3 regions of the Evansella sp. AB-rgal1 genome follow, and region 2 is predicted to be linked to each of the others. Evidence: riboswitches for the same ligand, from Rfam matches in the RefSeq annotation. Region 2 holds a riboswitch; each other region holds the start of a gene.
What was found. Region 2 has a riboswitch for thiamine pyrophosphate ahead of thiC (phosphomethylpyrimidine synthase ThiC). Riboswitches for the same ligand answer to the same signal wherever they lie in the genome.
Positions count from the first base shown of each region.

Region 1: another riboswitch for thiamine pyrophosphate. It lies ahead of ACERII_RS14775 (thiazole synthase); the one in region 2 lies ahead of thiC (phosphomethylpyrimidine synthase ThiC).
Region 3: another riboswitch for thiamine pyrophosphate. It lies ahead of ACERII_RS03295 (acetylornithine deacetylase); the one in region 2 lies ahead of thiC (phosphomethylpyrimidine synthase ThiC).

Region 1 is NZ_JBGUAU010000016.1:79,402-84,171, forward strand. Features, by position in the region: gene ACERII_RS14770 (HAD family hydrolase) at 1-473, opposite strand, end outside; TPP riboswitch at 648-747, shown strand; gene ACERII_RS14775 (thiazole synthase) at 919-1,686, shown strand; gene thiH (2-iminoacetate synthase ThiH) at 2,041-3,144, shown strand; gene tenI (thiazole tautomerase TenI) at 3,257-3,868, shown strand; gene thiS (sulfur carrier protein ThiS) at 3,870-4,073, shown strand; gene ACERII_RS14795 (thiazole biosynthesis adenylyltransferase ThiF) at 4,096-4,770, shown strand, end outside.
Region 2 is NZ_JBGUAU010000006.1:32,842-37,611, reverse strand. Features, by position in the region: gene thiC (phosphomethylpyrimidine synthase ThiC) at 1-1,604, opposite strand, end outside; TPP riboswitch at 1,753-1,867, opposite strand; gene speD (adenosylmethionine decarboxylase) at 2,170-2,988, shown strand; gene ACERII_RS06295 (SIS domain-containing protein) at 3,916-4,659, shown strand; gene ACERII_RS06290 (ribonuclease H-like YkuK family protein) at 4,673-4,770, opposite strand, start outside.
Region 3 is NZ_JBGUAU010000003.1:100,382-105,151, forward strand. Features, by position in the region: gene ACERII_RS03295 (acetylornithine deacetylase) at 1-952, opposite strand, end outside; TPP riboswitch at 1,113-1,215, opposite strand; gene ACERII_RS03300 (choice-of-anchor L domain-containing protein) at 1,464-3,152, shown strand; gene ACERII_RS03305 (sortase) at 3,180-3,887, shown strand; gene ACERII_RS03310 (DUF4870 domain-containing protein) at 4,091-4,540, shown strand; gene ACERII_RS03315 (DUF2306 domain-containing protein) at 4,727-4,770, shown strand, end outside.

The sequences.
Region 1 (4,770 bases), on a different contig from region 2:
TCGATTGTATTCGTCCAAGCAATTTCTTCCTTCATTGCTTGTTTTCGTGAAAGCCATTCATTAATTCCGACACCATCTGGTTTTGGATCACTAATTTCATCTTCCATAAAGCTTTTATCTCGTTTTAAAGTAATTCGATCACTTCCGTATGGAAAGAGCTCATAATAAACATTATTTTCTCCAGCCTTTTCAACAATTCTCTCTACCAATTTACGGGAAAGTGAATGCTCGAATACTACTTTTTTCTCGACATATCCAGCCATTCCGTTGGACGTAATATATCCATCTACTTGAAAACCAGATGGTACGACTCCTTCAATTTCATCGAAAGATCTACCTGTTGCGATGAAAACTAAGAATCCTTTTTTCCGTAATTGATCAATAATTTCTTTCGTATGTATGCTTACTTTATTGTAATGATTTAATATGGTACCGTCCATATCTAAAAAAATTGCTTTAGGTTTAAATTCCACTGAGAAGCCTCCTATTATGATAAAACTTACTCAATAAGTATACACGTCTCTAAATAATGTCTCAATTGAAGAAACTGCGAGAAGGTCCTTACATATATATCCATTCGTTCTAAATTGTTCACAAGAGTTCATTAGTTTGTTATCATGAGAGTTGTAAGTTTGATAATTTCATATTTTTTATGCTAGGGGTGCCATAAATATGGCTGAGAGGAAAATCCGACCCTTTGAACCTGACTTGGTTAGCACCAACGTAGGGAAGCGACTTGAATACATTAACTTGTTCATCAAGCTCGCCCCTCACTGGCGAGCTTTTTTAGTACGTTTGAGGGATTGGGTAGTGACGACTGTAAAACAATTTCAACAAAGTAGTAGTACTAGTTAGACTTTCTTAACACTGGTAAGCTTATTTTCATGGTGAACCTAAATTCAGAACGGAGGAGTAAATATGAAAGACGTATTAACTATCGGAGGGAAAGAGTTACATAATAGATTGTTTGTAGGGACAGGAAAATTTGCCGACCATAAACAAATGGGAGAAGCGATCACTGCTTCCGAATCACAAGTTGTAACAGTAGCATTACGAAGAGTCAACATGGAAGCTAAGGAAGAGGATATTTTAACAGATATTCCTGATCACATTACCCTAATGCCAAACACGTCTGGAGCAAGAACCGCAGAAGAAGCTATTCGTATTGCAAGATTAGCAAAAGCTGTTGGGATGGGAAATTGGATAAAAATTGAGGTTATCTCTGACCACAAATATCTACTACCTGACAATGAAGAAACGACGAAAGCAACAGAAGTTTTAGCAAAAGAAGGGTTCGTAGTTTTACCATACATGAGTCCTGACTTAATGGCAGCAAAACGCATGAGAGATGCAGGAGCGGCGGCAATTATGCCATTAGGTGCTCCAATTGGGTCAAATAAAGGAATTCGTATGAAGGAAATGATTCAGATCATGATTGATGAAATGGATCTACCTATCGTTGTAGATGCAGGTATCGGGAAACCTTCAGAAGCTGCGGAAGCAATGGAAATGGGAGCAGATGCTGTCTTAGTTAACACAGCAATCGCTACAGCGGCAGACCCCGTTCAGATGGCAAGAGCCTTTGATTTAGCTGTAAAAGCAGGGCGAATTGGCTACCTATCAGGATTAGGGCCTGTTTCCATGAAAGCACATGCATCATCTCCATTAACAGGGTTCTTGGGATAGGATTATCTTGTAGAGAACCTTTAGGTATATATGAAAGTGAAAATTGCGCCATGTATGATGAAAATACCTCTGGAAAAATAGGAGTTAGTACTCTTAACTATATATGCAATGAGCGTAAGTCAGCGAGACTCCAGTGGGAAGCAGAGTAGAGGCGAGACTTCGGAGCACGGAGTAGTGTAGAAGACTCGGCAGCTCCCCTAGGAAAGCGAATGGGCTGAAACGAAGGAATACAAACCAACAAAGTTAGTATTTCTAGATATTCTGATACACGCTTTTTTCAGGGTAGATTTAAAAAAGAATGTAATAACTTTGAAAATGAGAAAGACCATACAGCCAACGAAAAGGTGGTATACAATGAGTTTTTACGAAAAGTTTGTTGAAATAAAAGATTTACCATTTGATGAAATGTTTCAATCCGTGACAGGGAAAGATGTAGAACGAGTTTTAGGAAAAGAACGATTATCGGAAGAAGATTACTTTGTGCTACTATCACCAGCAGCGGAAAACTATTTAGAAGATATGGCACAAAAGGCACACCAATTAACGGTACAGCACTTCGGGAGAACGATGCAGCTATACCTTCCGTTGTATTTATCGGATTACTGTGTGAACATTTGTAAATATTGTAGCTTTAGTTTAAATAATGATTTCCCACGCCGCCGTTTATCGATGGAAGAGGTAGAACGGGAAGCGAAGGTTATCGCTAGCATGGGAATTAAGCACATTATTTTATTATCAGGAGAATCCAAGCAACATTCTTCTGTTGATTATTTAAAAGAAAGCTTGCAAGTGTTACGAAAATACTTTTCTTCTATCGCAGTAGAAATACAGCCGTTAGATCAAGAGGAGTATGAAGAATTGTTTAAGCACGGTGTCGATGGAGTTACGGTGTATCAAGAAGTATATAACGAAGAGATTTACCGTGATATCCATGTGAAGGGACCGAAAAGAGATTTTCGCTACCGCTTAGATACTCCTGAGCGAGGAGCAAAAGCAGGTCTTCGTTCGTTGAACATTGGTACATTACTAGGAATGGACGAATGGAGAAAAGAAAGCTATATTACTGGTCTTCATGCAAATTACTTACAACAGAAATTTTTAGAGGCGGAAGTAGGGGTATCGTTCCCACGTATGCGTCCTCATGCAGGAAGCTTCCAGCCGAAAGTAATCGTTTCTGATAAAAATCTTGTTCAAGCGATGCTAGCAGTTCGACTGTTTTTACCGAGATCAGGTATTAATATCTCTACAAGAGAAACGCCTGAATTCAGAGACTCGTTACTTCCGTTAGGAGTAACAAAAATGTCTGCGGCTTCATCTACAGTTGTAGGTGGTTACTCAGAGCCAGATGTAACGCAAAGTCAATTTGAGATTTCAGATGATAGATCAGTAGAAGAAATAAAAGAATTACTTAAATCAAGGGGTTATCAGCCAGTATTGAAAGACTGGGAGCTAGTCTGACACAAATTTGCCACGGACCTGGTCCCGGAACAAAGTTTCGGGGACCAGGTCCTGGAAGGTTTTGGGTCCTGGAAGGTTTTGTGAACTTTTGAAATGAGGTTGGTGTGCGGATATGGCTAATACAAAAAAATGGGAATTTCACCTTATCTCGAATGGAAAGCTCTCATTAGAGGAGTTTGCCATAAAGGCAGGGATGTTAGAGCCGTATGTTAGATATTTTCATTTGCGAGAAAAGCAACTGACTGCTAACCAACTTGCAAATGGTATAGAACTGCTTCTCCGTGAAGGGGTTCCTAAGTCCAAAATAATGGTGAATGATCGTGTAGATGTTGCAGCTGCCTTTCAGGTTGCGGGAACGCAATTAGCGTACCACAGCCTTTCCGTGGAGAGAGTGAAACAAACTTTTCCTACCCTAAAAGTTGGGACATCTGTCCATTCTGTAGAAGAAGCGAAGATAGCTGAAGCAAACGGTGCTGATTATTTGCTATATGGACATATTTTTCCATCAAAATCAAAGCCAAACTTAGAACCAAAAGGTACATCACAACTGAAGCAATTAACAGAACTAATCACGATCCCTGTCATTGCTATCGGCGGAATCACACCAGAAAATATAAAAGACACATTAGAAGCAGGCGCGAAAGGTGTCGCAGTAATGTCAGGGATACTCGAAGCGAAAGATCCAGTAACTATGATAAAATCTTATATAGAACGGGGGAAATAATGTGGAAGTTCAAGTGAATGGAAAGAAGAGTGAACTCCCTGTATCCGTAAAAACTATTACAGACTTATTAGTTCATTTTGAATTAGATAAACAAGTTGTTATTGTAGAATTAAATGAAAGCATCATTGACAAGCAAGTTCACGAAAAAACAGAAATTCAGGATGGAGATAAAATTGAACTTGTTCGGTTTGTTGGTGGTGGTTGATTACGAAGGGAAGCGTGTAGGCGTGAATAATCGTTATTCAAGACAAGAATTATTTTCACCAATAGGAAAAGAAGGGCAACAGAAAATTCAACTTAAGCATGTTCTTGTGATAGGAGCTGGAGCCCTAGGAACAGGAAACAGTGAAAACTTAGTCCGAGCTGGTGTGGGAACAGTAACGATTGTAGACCGTGATTATGTGGAGTTTAGTAACCTACAACGTCAACAGCTATATACAGAAGAAGATGCCATCCATAGAATTCCAAAGGCGGTAGCGGCGAAAAAACGTTTAAACGAAGTTAATTCTGACGTAGATGTAAGAGCTCTTGTTATGGACGTGACGAAGGAAGAGCTAGAGCAGCTTGTTGAAGGTGTCGATGTAATTGTGGATGCAACTGATAATTTTGACACACGTCTTATTATTAATGACATTTCACAAAAGTATAACATTCCATGGATTTATGGAGCGTGTGTTAGTAGTTACGGATTGAGCTACACAATTATACCTGGTGAAACTCCTTGTTTAAACTGTCTTCTAGAAACTGTTCCTCTGGGAGGAGCAACGTGTGATACTGCTGGTGTTATTAGTCCAGCAGTTCAAATGGTTGTAGCACATCAAACAACAGAAGTGCTAAAACTTCTAGTAGATGACAAAGCATCATTACGTAATAAACTAATATCCTTTGATCTTTGGAAAAAT
Region 2 (4,770 bases):
TCTGCTGGTAGAGTTTCATCGTGATATTCAATTGCTCGCTCAGGATCTAACGATAAGTTAAATTGATCTCTCCAGCGGAATTCAAAACGAGCTTTTGAGAGTGCGTCATCACGTTTACGAGCCCCTGGATGTCCTTTTGCAAGGTCCGCTACGTGTGCTGCAATTTTGTAGGTTATTACGCCTTCACGAACATCGTCTCTGTTTGGTAAACCTAAATGCTCTTTCGGTGTTACATAGCACAGCATCGCCGTTCCGTACCAACCGATCATCGCAGCACCAATGGCAGAAGTAATATGATCATATCCAGGCGCTATATCCGTTGTTAATGGTCCTAGGGTATAGAAAGGAGCTTCTTTACAGATTTCTAATTGTTTATCCATGTTTTCCTTAATTAAGTGCATCGGTACGTGACCAGGTCCTTCCACCATTACCTGAACATCATGCTCCCACGCAATTTTTGTTAGCTCTCCAAGTGTTTCAAGCTCTGCAAATTGCGCTTCATCGTTGGCATCTGCAATAGAACCTGGACGTAACCCATCTCCTAAAGAGAAGGAGATGTCGTATTGCTTCATAATTTCACAGATTTCCTCAAAGTGAGTATATAAGAAGTTTTCTTTATGGTGGAATAGACACCATTGCGCCATAATAGATCCACCACGAGACACTATTCCAGTTAGTCGTTTCGCTGTTAATGGAACATAACGTAAGAGAACGCCAGCGTGAATCGTGAAATAGTCCACTCCTTGCTCCGCTTGTTCAATAAGCGTATCACGATACACTTCCCACGTTAGGTCTTCCGCTACACCATTCACTTTTTCTAGTGCTTGATAAATGGGCACTGTACCCACGGGAACAGAGGAATTGCGAATAATCCATTCTCTCGTTGTATGTATGTTTTTCCCTGTTGATAGATCCATGATTGTGTCTGCACCCCAGCGAGTAGCCCACGTCATTTTTTCTACTTCTTCCTCAATAGAAGAGGAGACAGCAGAATTCCCAATATTCGCATTTATTTTCACATGGAAGTTTCGTCCGATAATCATTGGTTCGATTTCTGGGTGATTGATGTTCGCGGGGATAATCGCACGACCTCTAGCCACTTCCTCACGAACGTATTCAGCATCTAAGTTTTCGCGTATTGCGATAAACTCCATTTCAGGAGTGACGATTCCTTTTTTTGCATAATACAGCTGTGTGACGTTTTGTCCTGATTTCGCACGTAATGGTTTCCGTTTTAATCCTGGAAAAACGTTGTGGTTCGCTCTTGGATCTTGTTGATCTTTATATCCATTGTCTTCCGGCATAATCTCACGACCATCATATGCTTCAACATCATTTCTCTCTTCAATCCACTGCTGACGAAGAGGGGGAAGTCCTTCATGAATATTGATGTTGTATGCAGGATCTGTGTAAGGGCCGCTTGTGTCATATACACGAACAGGTGCATTTTCTTCTTCTCCAAAATTACCTGTTGTAGGGGATAGTGCTATTTCTCTCATTGGTACTTGTAAATCTGATCTTGAGCCTTGAACGTAAACCTTTTTGCTTCCGGTAAAACTAGACATGATGGAAATGTTTGCTTCGTTAAGTGATGATGTGGACATAAAAAAATCTCTCCTTTTTTTGTGTAGTGAAAAGGACGAGATCTAGAACACAGCAGGGGATGACATTCAAATGATCATAAGAAAAAGCCGGAACTAACCTTAAAAATAAGGCTGGACCCGGCTTATATGATCGAAGTGTATGTAAAAACACTACATATTCTAACTTCCCCACGCTGGTATGAACCAGATCAGGTCCGAAGGGTCAAGAAACCTCGTAGCGTTTCTTTCTCAGCCCAACTCATTGGACCCCCCTAGTTATTGCTATTCATTTCCATTTCAGTATACATGATCCAGAAATAATTTCAACCATTTTTTTAATATTCTTAAATTAATATCAGATATTTAGTTTTCATAATTAATATTATGTAAACTAACTAACTGATTTAAACCATATTTTAGCAGACCTTCCAAATAGTATATTAAAATTCCAGATGGTTATCAGTTTCGATATCAATTCTTGTTTTTTTCCGGAAATGATTGGGTATCATACATAAATAGAAGTAGGACAACAGAGAACTATCTGTAACTATGCTTATCATAAAAAGTTGTAAAGGGGAAATTCACATTGTCATTAACACCGGAGCAACGTGTACAATTACATGAATTCAATAACCTGACGAAGTCACTCAGCTTTAATATGTATGATATTTGTTATACAGAAACGAAAAAAGATCGAGAAGCTTATATCGCTTATATTGATGAGCAGTATAATGCCGATCGTTTAACAAACATACTGAAAAATGTGGCGGATATTATTGGGGCACACGTCCTAAATGTGGCAAAGCAGGATTATGTGCCACAAGGGGCAAGTGTGACTATGTTAGTTTCCGAAGGACCCGTTGTGGAGGTTCCTTCGGAGCGTTTCGAGGAATCACCAGGTCCTTTACCGGAAGCGGTGACCATGAGCTTAGATAAGAGTCATATTACTGTTCATACATACCCTGAATATCATCCGAGCGAAGGCATTAGTACGTTCCGTGCAGATATTGATGTTGCCACTTGCGGAGAAATTTCTCCGTTAAAAGCGCTTAACTATTTAATCCATTCCTTTGATACGGATATTATGACGATGGACTATCGTGTTCGTGGTTTTACACGTGATATTAATGGTCATAAGTTATTTATTGATCACGATATTAGCTCCATTCAAAACTATATTCCCGACGAAGTGAAACAATTGTTCGACATGATCGATGTGAACATTTATCAAGAAAACATTTTTCATACAAAATGTAAGTTGAAGGATTTTGATCTAAATAATTATCTTTTTGGTAAGAAAAAAGATCAGTTAGAGGATGATGAAATTAACAAGATAACAGAACGTCTACAGCTTGAGATGGACGAGATTTATTATGGGAAAAACATGAGTAACAATAACAATTAGCTCAGGTATACACACACAGCGTGAGAGCACGAACAATATGTTTCGTGCTCTTTCGTTATTTAATAAAGGAGAGCTGATTTTTCATATATGTTTAGTTTCCTCAAGGTGCGAGATGCCTATTGATTTGAAAAAAAGAGAGTGTGACGTTGTGTAACGGGTTAAGTTACCTATCGCAAACATTAAAAATGTAACGTAAAATGACTACTGAATTGTTCTGTAATTTCTAGTCACTTTTTTATTGTGATATAAAGCCATTTGTCCTTTCATTTCCATATTACAATATATTTCTATACACTCAAGTAACATACAAAAGTGTAGATTGAAATGTAAACTTGCACTGGACAATGTACCCCAACTATCTTTTTCCCTTGTTGTCAAAAGGAAGTATGGTTTTTTACGTTAAAATGATAGTAGTGAGAAACCAGAGATTGTGAAATTAAGCACTTAAAGCTAGTGGGGATGATTGTGAAGATTGATTTTTGCAACATACGAAGTTTTTTCCTTTTGAATTACCAAAGATACTTAAAATAAGGGGAGATTTTCCTTTTAAGCTTCAGAATATAGCTTGGATAGGGGGAAATAAGGGTAGTTTCTCCCCCTATTATATCAACCCATGTTGCTGATTTTCTTATTAGTCCGAGTGGGTCCAATCATGTATAACTGGGTTATTTTTTTAAAACAAAAAGCACTGCTAAATACAGCGCAATTTAATATACATTTCCACATACATTTTGGTACGTAAATGATAGTTTTGCGATAGGTAACGGAACCTGTTATGACGTTGTCACGTCTTTTTTAGAGAAGATACGTGTGAAAAAAGACGTCAGGAACCAATTTGTGCCATCTTTAGTCCTTTCGAGAAGGAAGACCTTTCTTTAGTGTAGAAACTACTATAATAAACTAAGTTTTGAAAAACGAGGTGAATTTATGATAACGACGTATTTTCAAAAGATAGAAGAAAAGCTTAAAATGGTCTTATTAAACGAACAAAAACAGATGGAACTTGCTGCAGAGAAGATTGCGGAAAGTATTCAAGGGGGTGGGATTGTCCAATTGTTTGGCTGTGGTCATTCTCATATCTTAACCGAGGAAGTGTTCTATCGAGCAGGGGGATTAGCTCCTATAAAGCCTATTTTTCATGAGCCTTTAATGCTCCATGAAGGCGTAGTCAGATCTTCCCAATTAGAGAGGCAAAATGACTATGCTGCTTCTTTTATACAAAGTGAGGATATTCATGAAACCGATTGTATGATCGTTTTATCTACGTCAGGAAGAAACCCGGTTCCAGTGGATGTTGCTTTGTTTTCTAAACAAAAAGGGGCTTATGTTATTGGTGTTACATCGATTACATATTCAGAAAGTCAGCCTCCTCGTCATAAGCTGGGGCTGCGGTTAGGTGATGTAGTCGATCTAGTGATTAATAATCATTCAGAGATTGGTGATGCGGTTTTGTTCCATGATGAAATAGAGGTTCCATTTGCACCCACGTCGACGGTTGTTGGAGCGACGATAGTAAATAGTATCTTTGCAGAAGCAATAAAGATTATGACTAGCAACGGTTTTGAGCCTCCAGTTTTTTTAAGTGGAAATTTAGAGGGTGCAGATGGTCATAATTCCGTTTTGGTTGAAAAATATAAAGGACGTATCCCGTTACTTGCTGTACGGGAATAGATCTGTATTTTTCTTATTTTGTGTATCTATTTGCATACGAGCTTGCTACAAACGAGTCGGGCTTAATTTTTGGTTCTAAACCCATAGATTCAATGCGTGATACCATTTCTC
Region 3 (4,770 bases), on a different contig from region 2:
TGTCTTTCAACCAAGGATCCCCTTTTGCCACATTCAAAATATGTTCCTCAATCTCTCGACTCACTTCTTCATGATTCTCATTCGGATAAAAATGAACAGTAATCCATAATCGGCACTCATCTGCAATGAAAGCGGCATGACGTCCGCCCTCAATTACAGCAGGATTAATCGTATTTGCTCCAGGTGGACAACCAGGGTAACTCTTTGTCACTGCCCAGTGTCTTTCTAAATCTTGCAAACCTTGAATCACTTTTGTCATCTTTTCAATGGCACTAGCACCAATTAGACCACCACCAGCATGAATCATATTGCGGCGAGTTGCATCGTGAAATGTTCTCTCACTTTTAATCGTAATCCACCCAGTAATAACGCCACCTTGTCCTTGAATATGTAAATCACTCGTGTCTACCACAATCGCAAAATCTGCCTTCGCGCCACCGTTACGCTTACAGCATTGCAACGTTCCTGCTTCCCCGACTTCTTCTCCAATCACTGATTGAAATGAAAGATCACCAGGAAATTTCACTCCTTTCTCTCGAAGTAATCTCAGAGCAAAGAGTGCACCAGCTAAGCCACCTTTCATATCAGCGGCTCCACGACCAATAACATATCCATCACGGACAATTGGAGTGAAAGGGTCTAATTCCCAAGCTTCATCAGGACTTACCTCTGCAACATCAACATGACCATTAATAATGAGACTCTTATAACGCCCACTATCTGTGCCCTTTAAAAACCCCACAACATTGGGATCGTTCGGATACACATCCCACATATCAATCTCAAAACCTAGATGACTCAAATACTCAGCTACAAAGTCCTGTGCTTCTTTCGTGTTCCGAGCAGGTGGAGCAGGAGTTTCATAGGAAATGAGTGTCTTCAGTAACTCAATCATCTCATCCTGCCGAGCGTCCACATCACTAAGGAGTTCCTCTAACAAGTCTTTATTCATTCAATTTCCCCTCCTTCAAAACTGTCACAAAATCGTACAGTCCCAGGTCCCTGAACTTTTTGTGACAACATACAAAAAAGCCACTTCTTGTTGGAAAGAAGCGGCTTTAAACAACCAAATAATACATGATGCAAAGGGAAACAATGGTCTTTCCCTTTACTATGTCTTTACACTTCTTCCCTACGCTAGTGCGAACTAGATCAGGTTATAAGGGTTAAGACGATCGTCTCTCTCAGCTTTATCAAGCACCCCTAGTAGTGGTACATATGAAATTATTTAAGAGTTTTGAAAATTAACAACTCGCTTATAGTTGTATCATACTATGGAAAGTTCTTCAACTACCTATTACATTTTTTCTCTCTAAGACTTTAGAAAGATATCTAGTTAGTTCGAATTAACTGATTTAGAAAATATACCCAAATTTAATACTTTAGGATAATACTCAAAGGGAAACTGCGGTGCTAGTATTGGTGAGAAGATTCTATAAAACGCACGAAGAGGAGGTAAAATATTGTATAAGAAAAGTTGGAAAATACTTAGCATTTGTTTCCTTTCAGTAATCCTCATAATTGGACAACCAGTACTAGCAAACACAGAAGAGGAAGGTCTTATCGTAACAGACATGAACCAATTAACAAAAGAAAACCTTGTAGAAAGTCTCCTTGGTGAAGGAGTAACAGTTACGAACATATCACTTAAAGGAGTAGATGTATCTTCTGGTTTCTTTACAGGTGGAGAGGATATTATCGGTTTTGATCAAGGAATCATACTAAGTACAGGCTCTGTACATAATGTTATTGGTCCCAACACATCGGATACAATAGCATATGAAACAGGCTTACCAGGTGACGAAGATCTTGATAAATTAATTCCTGGCTATAGGACATATGACGCAACTGTACTAGAATTTGACTTCATTCCGGAAAAAGATAGTATATATTTCCAGTATGTGTTTGCATCTGATGAATACAATGAGTATGTAAATTCTTCATTTAATGATGTCTTTGGCTTTTTTATTAATGGGGAAAACGAAGCAAAGCTTCCTGGTACCGACATTGTTGTTTCTATTAATAATGTGAACGGAGGAGAGCCGTATGGAAGTGACAATGCCTCGAATCCTGAGTTTTACCGTAACAATGATATTGAGAGTGGTGCACCACTCAATACGGAGATGGATGGGTTAACAGTAGTCTTGTCTGTTGAGGCACAAGTGAACGCTGGAGAAGTGAACACAATAAAAATGGCAATTGCCGACGCAGGAGATCGAGACTTAGATTCTAATGTTTTTATTAAAGCTGGTAGCTTCACGGACCGCCCAGAAGAACCAGAGCCAGTAGAACCAGAAGTTCCTGAAGAACCTGAGAACCCATTGGAGTTTGGAGATTGTATCACTGATTGTGAACCCGCAGAACTACCAGTAACAATCACGCCTATATGTACAGAAGAGGAAGGGGTTCATGCTTGGGTAATTACAAATCCTAATGACCAAGAGATTGAAGTGAAATGGGGATCGGAATACCCTGGAACAATTATCGATCACAAGGTTATTGGACCAGGAGAGACAATTATTACAACACCTGAGACAGCGGGAGATACTATTACTCTCGAATTCCCACTATTAACGCAACCAGAAGAAGTTGCAGAAGATAAAGAAGCAGAAGATGAAACAAACCAAGAAAACGAAGAATCCTCTGAAAACGACGGAAACGATGAGGACGAGCAGTCAGAATCAAATGAGGATAGCAATTCAAATGAGAACAACACAGAAACAAATGAAGAAGACACAGCAGACGAAAGCACCAACAATACCGATACAAACGAGGAAAACAATAACTCTCAGACCAACGATGCGACTACATCTTCGAGTGATAATGAAGAGGAAACGGTAGAAGAGGAAGAACGACTATATGAACTAATTCAAATTACCGCTTCTACATCTGATATTGATTGTGAACCATCCAAACCAGAGGAGCCAGAAGCACCAGAAGAAGAGGATGATGAAGAAGAACAACCAGCTCCACCTGTGAAAAAAACAAAACAAGAAACTCCTACGGATAGAGAAGACAAACCTAAAACAATCGACGGTGGAAAGCTTCCAAGAACGTCAAGTCCTTGGTATAACATTTTTGCCGTAAGCACAGTAGGTTTTATATTATCAGGATTCATCCTCATGAGAAGAGTAAAACGAAGAATTTATTAAAAAACATTCCAACGCGAGGTGAAAAACATGCCAAACCAACTGAAGAATCTATTGGTGATCGTATGCCTTTTTATCTCGCTCACCTTTGTTATCACGTCACTAATACAAATTCAACTAGGCTCAACTCAAGTAGATCAATCACTAGAAGAATGGAACACCCAAACGGCCAACCTACAAGTAGAACTCCTCATCCAAGACCATCAAGAAAAGCCAACACACCAAAGAACACACAAAACTGCCCCAAATATTCCAACCATTGATGAAGACACACAAAACAAAGAACAACCATACCAACTCATCTACGAAAACCGGCCATCTCGAGGAGACATTTTTGGGAAAATGTATATCCCAAGACTAGACAGAGAAATACCCATCATTTCCGGAACAGATGATGAGGAACTAGACAAAGGAGTAGGTCACTTTATCGGAAGCGTCCTACCAGGCGAAAACGACAACACCGTTTTCGCAGGCCACAACAACACCGTTTTCCGTAACTTTGACCAAATACAGCTAGGTGATCTTATCGAAATCGAAACTCATGAAGGAACATTCATCTACCAGCTAAAAGATGAAAGAATCGTGCATGAAGATGACCGCACTGTCATTATCTCTTATGACGAACCAGTTATTACCCTAATCACCTGCTACCCACTAGACTTCTTCGGCTTTACAACAGAACGATATATCCTAACAGGCAAACTAATAGAATCCAACGGGCAAACAATAACCAACTGAACTGAACCCACACTAGGGCTCAGTTTTTTTATGCTTACATGGACAATCATTTGATATATGATACAATTATTTTTGGGAAAACAAAGTGATAATAACAGGTAATTATGTCCTATTCCGTAAATGGTTAACGTTTTCATCTACCATCATCGTCTCTAGAACTTTGCGTGACGAAGATGACAAATAAAGGAGAGATCCAACACACCATGACAAAAAAATACAATCAAAACATGACAGGGAACCATAAAACAGAAGTAGAATTATCACCTAGAGAGTTACCAATGAATGTAAAAATCGTTGCTATGTTCAATCACATGTTAGCGCTATCTGTACCATTATTAAATATCATCGTTACCTTGCTTTACTGGCTTTTTGTAAGAAGACAATCTACCTTTGCAGACTATAGCGGCAAACAGTCGCTGAACTTTCAAATAACATTTGTTCTATATTTACTAGGAGCTATCCTAATATGGGTTGCAGCAGGATTGATTCACCAACAAATCCCATCTATGGTAACAATCATTATAGGAAATACAGCGATCATCTCCATATTTGCATCATTAATCGTATTCTGGATCACGGTCATGATTGCAGGCTATAAAACAGTAAGTGGTAAAAAATTCAAATACCCCTTAGCAATCCAATTTCTAAAATAAGTTCATGAAAAATTCACGGACCTGGTCCCCGACACTTTTGTCGGGGACCAGGTCCGTGTCTATTTTGTGACATCTTTTCAAATTACGTGTAACGAATTCAAAGGAATAAACGCCTAAGTATAAAGAGGATTTTAGCATACAAAATTCATAAATTTAGGTCTGTAAATAATAAAAGGGAGGTTTGTTATGTTTACCTTACGTAAGAAAGTAGCTCTTATTTTAATCATACT